Regions from separate parts of the Dyadobacter sp. HNCC25DJ187 genome, predicted to be linked through region 1. Evidence: riboswitches for the same ligand, from Rfam matches in the RefSeq annotation. Region 1 holds a riboswitch; the other holds the start of a gene.
What was found. Region 1 has a riboswitch for cobalamin ahead of AC1XUE_RS16620 (hypothetical protein). Riboswitches for the same ligand answer to the same signal wherever they lie in the genome.
Positions count from the first base shown of each region.

Region 2: another riboswitch for cobalamin. It lies ahead of metE (5-methyltetrahydropteroyltriglutamate--homocysteine S-methyltransferase); the one in region 1 lies ahead of AC1XUE_RS16620 (hypothetical protein).

Region 1 covers NZ_JBXHAT010000002.1:1,350,226-1,355,551, reverse strand. Annotated here, with positions in the region: gene AC1XUE_RS16630 (oxygenase MpaB family protein) at 1-687, shown strand, start outside; gene AC1XUE_RS16625 (TonB-dependent receptor plug domain-containing protein) at 701-2,884, opposite strand; gene AC1XUE_RS16620 (hypothetical protein) at 2,922-3,554, opposite strand; cobalamin riboswitch at 3,687-3,958, opposite strand; cobalamin riboswitch at 4,012-4,280, shown strand; gene AC1XUE_RS16615 (TonB-dependent siderophore receptor) at 4,453-5,326, shown strand, end outside.
Region 2 covers NZ_JBXHAT010000001.1:1,289,242-1,294,567, reverse strand. Annotated here, with positions in the region: gene AC1XUE_RS05300 (methylenetetrahydrofolate reductase) at 1-529, opposite strand, end outside; gene metE (5-methyltetrahydropteroyltriglutamate--homocysteine S-methyltransferase) at 816-3,110, opposite strand; cobalamin riboswitch at 3,249-3,436, opposite strand; gene AC1XUE_RS05290 (PepSY-associated TM helix domain-containing protein) at 3,729-4,844, opposite strand; gene AC1XUE_RS05285 (TonB-dependent siderophore receptor) at 4,931-5,326, opposite strand, start outside.

The sequences.
Region 1 (5,326 bases):
GAATTTGCCCTTAACAAGGCTGTGGATTGGCTTTACTATACTGGAAAACTCCCTGCGGATCCACTGGGAAGGTTATTTTCGACGGTCGGTTATGCGCGGCAGATCGTCTTTTCCAGTGAAGTTTCAGCCTTTCACGCTATTGACAAAATTGCGGCTATCCATCTGGCGGTAGAACATGCACGTGGTAGCTCAATACCGGATTGGGCTTATCGGGATGTTTTATTTATGCTGATTGATTACTCCATCAGATCTTTTGAATTGCTTGAAAGGAAACTGTCTGAAGAAGAAAAAGCTGAGGTTTTCGATGTTTTTTACCGGGTAGGAGATAGGATGGGCATTACGGGTTTGCCGCAAACTTTTGAGCAGTGGGAGAAAATGCGTGAGGAACATTTACATGAAAATATGGAATGCGGCCATTTTACGAAAGATTTGTACAAGCAGTACAGAAAACATCTTGGACATATGAGATTTATCATGCTGAAAGAAGTGCAGGCCATGGTTGCGCCCAATGAGGTTTCAACCATGTTAGGTTTGAAGCAATTTTCTTACCTCACTCCCGTGCTTGGGTTTTATAAGGCACTCCGCTGGTTGGGTATAGAAAAGTTTTTCCGGGATGCGCTGCTGCCACCGGATTACAAACAGCAGGTAATAGCACTGGATCAGCCGGAGGTATACGCCCACGGCTAATCCAGTGAATTGATTAGAATTGAATATGATACCTTACTGAAACTGCTCTGCCTGGTAGATTGTATCCTCTTTTCTCATAGTAATTTTCGTCCGTCAGGTTATTGACTTTCAGGGCGATCTGATGGGTGCCGGATATTCTGAACAAGGCTGTGAAATCTGCAACCATATGGGCCGGATATTCGATTTCAGGATTGATCGGATCTGTGTAGTCGATGTCTGTACGCGTACCTACAGACCTACCCGAAAGACGTACTTTCAGCCATTTCATGTTGTCATATTCCACACCGTAGTTGAATGTGTTCCTGGCCACATTCTGGATATCACGCGTAACAGAAGATGCATCGGTTCCCACAATCAGTTCTTTGGCGTTCAGTATAGACGTACCGTTCCAGAATGCTCTGAGCACATATCTGTAGTTGTTTAATACACCGAAATCATAGCTGATTTCCGTTTCCAAACCGCTGATCTCAGCATCAGCTGCATTTACAAAAGTGGCTCTGGAGACGATAACATCCTTATTTGGCAAAGGTTCGTTCACGGTAGTAATGATCTTTGCGATCCGGTTATCTACTTTTGTAGAGAAGTAAGTGGCACTTGCCGAAAGTCCGGATTTGGGTTTGTTCAGACTTAAACCCAAGTCCCAGCTCACGCTACTTTCGTTTTTGAGGTCAGGGTTTCCGGCAGTTACTGCAATACGTCCTCTTGAGTCTCTGATTTCGTTGTATCCGGCCACGCTATATGCATCGGTTGTCACAAAGGCACGACCAATTGCTGCTTTCAGTCTGAGAAACGGGATCAATTCATAAGTGATTCCCAAGCTTGGGCTGGTGAAAGGGTTTGTTCTTTTACCTGACTGATAAGTTGGAAGCAATGCTGTTTCCTTTACGTCAAATGTGATATTGTCATAACGGATACCGGGCTGGACGGTCAATTTTCCGAAGTTCAATAATGCCTGTGCAAAGAATGCGGAGGATATAATCGCATAAGCAGGCTGTGTCGGCGCACGTTCTGTGGTATCATTCGTCCATCGGCGACTGGTGGTCGATGCATTCAGGTAATCATATCCGAAAGTGACTGCGTGCTGTCCAATCTTCCACACGTCTTTTAGCTGGATACCTTTCCATGCATTATGCATTTGCGCGGAGCGGAATGGTATGACAGGTTTGCCGGATACGTTAAGCGTGAAGTTTTTAGTATTTTCCTCAGAACCAAACACTTTAAGTGATGGATTGTGTGTGCCAATTGTTCCGGTCAGCGCTACATCCAGTGCTGACCGATCCATATCTTTTTTACTGGCTTCGGTGCTGCCCGACGATATTTCTCCAGGAGATTCCACATCCTTCGCCTGGAATCGCTCGCCTCTTACATCCACTCTCCATTTATCTGTAATCTGGTAGCCAAGCCGTGCTGATCCTGAGAAATAATGAAGCTGAGTGAATGGTCTGCGTTGTCCGTCGGCTGTAGTCTCGTCCACGGATTCTACGGGTTGTGCTGTGTAATTCTTTTGAGCATCGGAGTATCCAAATGCGTTCCTAAAGAGGTTGTTTTTTCCAATTCTGTAATCTCTGGCTCGTTCGAAATAGGAAAAGGAAGCGTCATAATCCAGTTTGTTTGTCAGATTTCCGCCAGCATTGAAACCAGCCTGCAACGTTTCAAAACTTCCATATTCAAGAAATGCATTGCCTTGTGTAGCTCCTTTTGATCGTTTGGTGATGACGTTGATAACGCCGCCCATAGCTTGTGAACCGTACAGCGAAGATGCAGGGCCTTTCAGCACTTCAATTCTTTCTATACCGTTGAGGCTGATCTGTGATAAATTGGTTGCTCCGGCAGGGCGTCCGTCAATAAGCAATAGCGTACGCTGATTCAATCCTGAAAACTGAGGTCGAAACCCGCGGATACCTATTCCCGACGATAAGTTGGGATATTGAATAACATCCACAGCCGCCGTTTTTCTGACGATATCTGTCAGATCCAGAGACGGTGTCATCTGTATATCCTCCTTGGATATGAGTGTAATTTGCTGAGCAATCCTGTCTTTCTTTGTTTCAAAACGGGTAGCGGTAACTACAACGGGATTAAGGAGATTCTCTGCGGATGAGTCGGGAACGATCTGTTGCGCACTCACAAGAGCGGGTATTGCGATCAGACTGGCAAGTCCGTTAATCAATGCGAATTTGTAAAATTTTATATACATAAATGAATTGGTGATAACGGTAGGATAGATTTGATATTTAACTCTGAAAGGCTTCATAGAGGGTTATGAGGCCAATGATAATAGAAAATGTACCCACAACGTAGTTCACGACTGTCAGGAAGAATTCCTTTCGTTTTGCAAATTTGTTAATGGAGTAAGCAAAGAAATAGCCATAAACCGACATGGAGACAATAATCCCCACACTCTGCAAAACAATAATCCAAACAGCAGTTGTCGCATCGCTGGCTGCAAGTGTAAGTGCAACAGCACAGGCGCCTCCTGTTCCGGCTAATCCATGAAACATACCCACTACAAATGAGCGGCTCCAGGTGGTTTCGGCGAGCGGGGTATGCTCGACAGTTTGTGTTTTAAAGTTTCTTCTGATCGCTACGATACCCAGCCAAATCATCAGTGGACCAACAAGCGTCTCGACCTTATCCGAAATGTCAAGGGATACGGATGATTTGAGAAGTAGTACTAAAATAGCAAACAGGATCAGCGTAAAAGAATGTCCCAAAGCCCAATGGGAAGAGCGCCAGATGAGTTTCCAGCGATGCGATGGACTTTTGGCATCGTCGGTCGCCAATACAGATACGGCAGCCATGTGGTCTGGTTCGAACGAGTGTTGAACGCCTAACAGTAATGAATCTACCAGTAAGAGATTAATCATTTTTGATTTGGATAAAATAACTTGCGTTTTGCAAGATGATTCGTTTATCCGTAAAGCCGGGGGGAAATGCAGGAGAAGACCAGACAAAAAATGCCAGCCTTATGCCACTTGCTTTTCTTCCCGAAAGCAAAACGGAAATATGGTAAACTGGCAGGTCTTCTGGCTCGTTCAGATCTTGGCGCCTTCCCGGGAGGTGGTAATGAATTATAAATGATGAATGAAGAGTTAAACGTATAACTTCTGGAACTCACTCTTAATTCTTCATTCTTAACTTAATTCCTCCCAGTGGCTCTATTCGCCAGGATCTCTTTTTATGAACTTACAGCAGCGGGTACTGCTCCGGATTTTCACCGGATTCCCTATTAATCGCACCAGGGGTGCAAACCAATCAACGCACAAAACTAGTCATTTCACAATTTATAATCCTACCTTTGCGGCCTGAAAAGTTCTTTACAATATTTTTCCAACATAAAAGGGTTTTACTAATCCAGTGAATTAATAGGGAATCGTGTGAAAATCACGAACTGTCGCGCAACTGTAAGTAACACCAAAGTTTGCATCAGAAGATGTACACTGGGACCATGAGGAAATGATGAATGAAAAATTAAGAATGAAGAGTTATTTGAAAAAGATATTCTATCATTCACTCATTTAAAATTGACCTCTCCCGGGAAGTACGATGTAAATGTTACAAGTCAGGAGACCTGCCTTTTTTTGTTGACAATGCTTTCGCGAAATAAAGCTGAGTCTGGTATGGAAATAACCGGTTGCATGGCAACGTGCCTTGTACCGTTGATGCTTATGTCCTGTAAGCAACTTCCACATTCTCTTTAATTCTTCGCGTTAGCAGGTAAAATCTGCAAGGAGCTTTTAACTCATCTATAACAAAGTTAAAAGTATGCAAAACGAAGAAAGCTGCTATCCGCGAACTGGTAGTGGTAAACAAATCTCCCCAACATCAAACGGTAAAAATTTACTGAATTTCACGTTATTTCTGTTTTTTGTGCTGGTAACAGCCGGTGCATTTGCTGACCAGCCAGGAAGTGTATCAGGCTTCGTCAGAACCGAATCCGGAGAACCTCTGACCGGGATTCATGTACGATTGGAAAATACCTCCTTCGCCTCTATTACCGATGAAAAAGGCCGTTTTGAGTTTAGAAATGTACCAGCCGGACGATATACTTTTCTGGCAAGCGGAGTAGGATATGATGCCCGTAAGGAGAACATTGAGGTAAGAAACAACAATGAAACCATTCTGGAATACCAGCTCAACAGCCGGACCAACGAGTTGTCTGAAGTAATGGTGAGTACAGCCAGAGTACAGACATTTTCGTCTGTCAATAAAATGGATGTTCCATTGCGAGACCTTCCCATTACGACCTCATCTGTGGGTGTGAAAACCATCGAACAACGCGGTATTGATGATTTGGGCGAAGCCATGAAAAATACTACTGGTGTACGCGCTAATAATACCTACGGTGGATTTCAGCATTTTACAATACGTGGTTTCTCCAACTTTGTCCTTCTGGTAGATGGAGTGCGTGATGAGCGCCACAATATTTCCACCAGTGCACCCAATACCAATCTTGCCAATGTAGAAAGTATTGAAGTACTGAAAGGACCAGCTTCTGTGCTGTTTGGTCACTCCGCATTGGGTGGTATCATTAACATTGTACGTAAACGGCCTACTGCAGGCTTGAAAGCAGATTTCTCTGCCAGTTACGGAAGTTTTAATACGCGTCGGATCCGGGCAGGGGCTGGCGGTGCTATCA
Region 2 (5,326 bases), on a different contig from region 1:
CACCGCTGTCCATTTTATCAAGCATTCTTACATCCTCATCTTTGAGCACTTCATGTCTTTCCGGAATGGTAACCGCTCCGATAACTGATGTTTCCTGATACGTTTCCCAGATTTTGTACGCTTGTGGTAAACTGGTTTTTACCGGAAAATCCGGTGCGGGAACGCCTACGAAGACAGGATGGAACTGATGTGCATGCAGTTGCTGAAGCCACTCAGATATCTCTTCGGGAGAGAACTTGCCGGCAGGACGATAAATGATCTTGGGCACATTTAATCCTCCTAAATGCTGAGTAGCAAATGTAAGTGGGTCCAGCGCATTAATAAACGGAAATGGCCTTTCCTCTTTGGTCCGGGCTGACTCGTCCTGTACATCATACACTACCAGTGCATCTATATCTAGTGACGACAAACGCTCTACTGTCTTATTTGCAATTTCCTCAATGCGCTCGGCAGTGGTACTGGCTTTTGGCGGAGTGATGCCATAAAGCATTACACCTGATTCCTTAGATTTTATTTTTTGTAGAAACATGATAGATTTCTATTGGCGGCTGTGCCTCTTCTATGTATTGTAAAGTAATAAGTGTTCTTTTTCTCCGCAGGTTTAGAATGCCTTTGTCTTTAACCCCGAAATATATTCAAAATATCTCTCACTATCTGCTTTCTTACCATTAATCCGTTTGTGTTGAGCCGTGTTTAAGTATAAGGTAATGTTTCAAACATACTCTTTAAAAATACTTTTTCCCGGATTCCTGTACCGATACAAATCGTCTTTTAAATAAGGCAGAGCAGTCATATTTGCCCTGCCTTATATCGTGTTATGCAATGATTGTTATCAATTCCCGCGCCTGCTTTGCTGCAGTTACCATATTTTCAAGAGCAGCTTTCGTTTCCGGCCATTTTCTGGTTTTCAAACCGCAGTCGGGATTTACCCATAAGTTCTGAGCCGGCAATAAATTTGCGGCTTTTTCCAGAAGTGAAGTCATTTCTTCCGTAGATGGTATGCGTGGTGAGTGAATATCGTAAACGCCAGGCCCAATCTCGTTCGGATAATCGAAATGAGCAAATGCTTCCAGTAATTCCATTTGAGAGCGGGAAGTTTCTATTGTGATCACATCCGCGTCCATAGCTGCAATGTGCTCAATGATATCATTGAATTCGCTGTAGCACATGTGTGTATGAATCTGAGTTTTGTCCTGTACACCACTGGCTGTGATTTTGAAAGCATTTACTGCCCAATTCAGGTAATGTGGACGTTGGGATTTACGTAGTGGCAAGCCTTCGCGGATCGCCGCTTCGTCTATCTGAATAATACCAATACCCGCTTTTTCCAATGCCTGTACTTCATCGCGAATTGCAAATGCGATCTGGTTAGTAGTCACTTCGCGGGGCTGGTCGTCGCGGACAAACGACCATTGCAGAATTGTCACCGGGCCTGTCAACATTCCTTTCATAGGTCTGTTGGTTTGTGCTGCTGCGAACGTACTCCACCGAACGGTCATGTCGGAAGGACGGCTTATATCTCCATAAATAACTGGTGGCTTCACGCAACGACTGCCGTAGCTTTGCACCCAACCATTTTGGGTAAACAGGAATCCTTCAAGTTGCTCTCCAAAGTATTCAACCATGTCGTTACGCTCGAACTCCCCATGTACCAGTACATCGAGATCAATTTCTTCCTGCCAGCGGATTGCATCAATGGTAGCTTGTTTGATTGCTTTTTCATATTCTTCCACAGTTAGCTCGCTCTTTTTGAACTTGGAGCGCAGTTGACGTATGTCATCCGTCTGAGGAAAAGATCCGATGGTTGTCGTCGGGAATGCAGGCAAATTGAAGCGTTCCCGCTGTATTTGCTGACGAACCGGAAAAGTACTTGTACGTTCAAAATCTGTGGTGGTAATCGCTGCTAGTCGGTCTTTCACTACTTGCTTATGAACTTTCTGGGAAGACCGTCTGCTGGCAATAGAGGCTTTGTTAATTTCCAGTATGGCACTATTTCCATCAATTATTTGCTTGAGATCGTTTACCTCGTCTAGTTTCTGTTTCGCAAATGCCATCCAATTTTTAATCTCAGGATCAAGTGCTGTTTCCAGATCAAGATTAATAGGACTGTGAAGCAAGGAACATGACGGCCCAATCATCACCCGATCAGAACCCAGTTTTTCAATTACCTTATTGATTTGGCCGATTGACTTTTCGTAATCGTTTTTCCAAACATTACGCCCGTCGACCACACCTAAGGATAAAATAAGTTGATCCGGAATGCATGTTAGGACTTCATCCAACTGGTCTGCTGCACGAACCAGGTCAATATGCAGAGCCTGCACCGGCAGATTGACAGCCAATGACGTGTTGTCCAGCAATGCATCAAAGTAGGTTGCTACCAGTATTTTAACGCCGTTCACCTGAGCAGCAATACTACGGTAAGCAGATTCAAACGCTTCTTTTTCTTTTTCAGAAAGATCGAGTGCAAGGGTTGGCTCATCCAGCTGAATCCATTCTGCGCCAAGTCCGGCAAGACGGTTGATAATTTCAATATAAACAGGTACCAGATTTTTAATGAGGTCAACTCTTTCAAAACCAGCTTCCTTTTCTTTTCCGAGCAGTAGGTAGCTCACAGGTCCCAACAGAACTGGCTTCGCTTTTTTTCCAACAACCTGTTTTGCTTTGTTGTATTCGTGGAAGATATTTCCATCTGAAACGCGGAACTGCTGGTTTGCTTTGAATTCCGGAACAATATAGTGGTAATTGGTATCAAGCCATTTGGTCATTTCCATGGCTGTAATATCAAGACCGTTTTTTTGGTAACCACGGGCCATAGCGAAATATACATCCAGCTCATTTTTTGTTTCCGCGAGAACTGCTTCATAACGCTCAGGTATCACTCCAAGCAAAATGCTTGTATCCAATGTTTGATCATAAAAGCTGAAATCATTACAAGGGATGAGATCAATACCGGCATCCAGTTGCGTTTTCCAGTTTTCTTCCCTGATCTGTTGACCTACTTTTTGAAGTTCGGTAACTTCAATTTTTCCTGCCCAGAATTGTTCAGAAGCTTTTTTGAGTTGTCTTTGTCCACCAATCCGCGGGTAGCCCAAATTTTGTGTTAACATTTTCTTGACTGTTTGATAAAAAAATAGTTAAAAATGTTTTGCACAACCAGGCAATGTTTCGCTAAATAAGTAATAATAGAGATGAATGGTCATAGAAGTAATAAACTCTTCAGAATCATATTGTTATTCGCGCAAACATTGTCTATCTGGTAACAGGCAGGTATCCTGGCTTATAACCTGGCGTTCGTCCTTCCCAATCCGAAAATCAGTGGACATACTTTGAACGACAGTGGAGATGTTAAATACAGTTGCGCGACAGCTCGTGATTCTTACACGATTCCCTTTTCATTCCGACTTTCATCAGAAACCCATTCCAGTGTTATGTAAAAGAACAATGAATTAGTCTATCGATTAGACTAAAAATCCTTACAAATCTATATATAAAGATTTTATTTCTGAATAAGTATAATTTTAAAGGATATAAAATCTATTAATAATTTGAATGTCTAGATTTTTGATCTTTTCGGATTGTTTTTTCAGTAAGAAATAGATAATTAATCTGTGTCGTCAGAGCGTAAGAGATCTTTTAAGGTTGAAGATATTATGTCTACGATACACCCGATTGTTAAGGAATAAACCAGATTGCGGAACAGTCGGGAGATCGTTTACCGCATCGTACTATCGGGAGCGTTTTCCTTTGCGTACACGCCGCCACCAAAGGAGAAATCCCGTGATAGAAAGCATTCCGGGTGTGATTCCGACGATTACATATAGAATTTTTACAACTACACCACCAAAGTTGCCGACATGCAGGGGAAATACTGCTGCCTCAAGTCGATCTGGTAATGGTTTTTCAATCAAACGGTTGATCTGCAGTATTTCACCGCTATGCTGGTCTAAGCGGACAGAATTGCCGCTACCCCAAATTTGCCATTGGCCATCCGCATATCCTCTCACTTCAAACTTGCGTTGAGGCTGGGTAGGCAGATACACGTAGGTAGGTTCCAATCCCGGTAAAGCAGCCAACGCCCTTTTGTACATGTCATCGGCAGATACTGACATCAGGGTATTTGGTTTGGTTGAAATCAATTCATTTTGCCATGTCTTGCCTTTAAATGCAAACATGTTCAGCCAGAATCCCGTGAAGAAAATGATCATGTTGATCAGCATAGACCACACGCCCACAATACGGTGAAGATCCGAGCAGATCGTTCGCCAGTTTTTTCTGTTAATTCGGATACGAAAAGTAAGCACCTTCCAGATCATCTTATTGTAAACAACAGCGCCGGTGAGCAGTGAAATCAGCATCGTAATTCCGAAGATAGCGGTAAGGGCCGCGCCCGGAACACCCAGTTGAAAGCTGAAATGAAACTGTAATAGCCATTCTATAAAGCTGGGTGTAAAATGGCTTGCGGGGCCTTCGCGGAGAATTTTACCGGTGTAGGGATCAAACGAGATCAGCGCCAGATCGTAGGTGAATAACCGGGTATCGTTAAAATAGATTCTGAAATTATAAGCTTCATCAGGTTTTGCATCGGGGTTGAGCCAGGCAATTCCGTCCAGATCCTGATAGCGTTTGGTAATCGTGTCGTAACACAGTGATAGCGCCTTATCTCTCTTCTCGTTCTGAGAAGGAATAACATGAAGCAGGTCTTTATTCAGGAATGAATCCAGCTCGGTACGAAAAACAAGTATGGATCCGCTGAGTCCCAGCAATATCAGAAACACACCTGTCACCAGACCAAACCAGCTGTGTAACGTAAACAGACTTCTTTTAATTGACACTTTAGCCATATTTCGGTCACGTGATATTGTTTGTTAGGTTCATTGCTCAAAATTTAATATCAGAAAGAAGGGCAATCAATGCCCTTCTTTCTGATTCACCATAGTTGATAACTCAACCCGATACGTATATTGAAAGGATCTCCGAGTCCTGCTGTAGTCATACCTGATCGGCTTCCTGTCAAGTAATGCCTATTGGTCAGATTATACGCATTTACCTGAAACACATATCGGTTACGATGGTAGGAGAGTGCTGCGTCAAATACGGTATACTCGGGAAAAAGGAAATTCTGGTTGCTGAGTAAACCAACCTGATTACTTACGTATCGCATGCCTGCTGCTGCTCCCAATCCTTTCAGCGTACCGGATGTCAGCGTATATTTTCCCCAAAAATTCACCTGATGCTTAGGAGCATTGGCGAACCGGTCGCCTTTCTTTCCATATGAAGAGGTGCTTATCAGAACGTGCTCATTGAAGGCGTATCCGGCAATCAG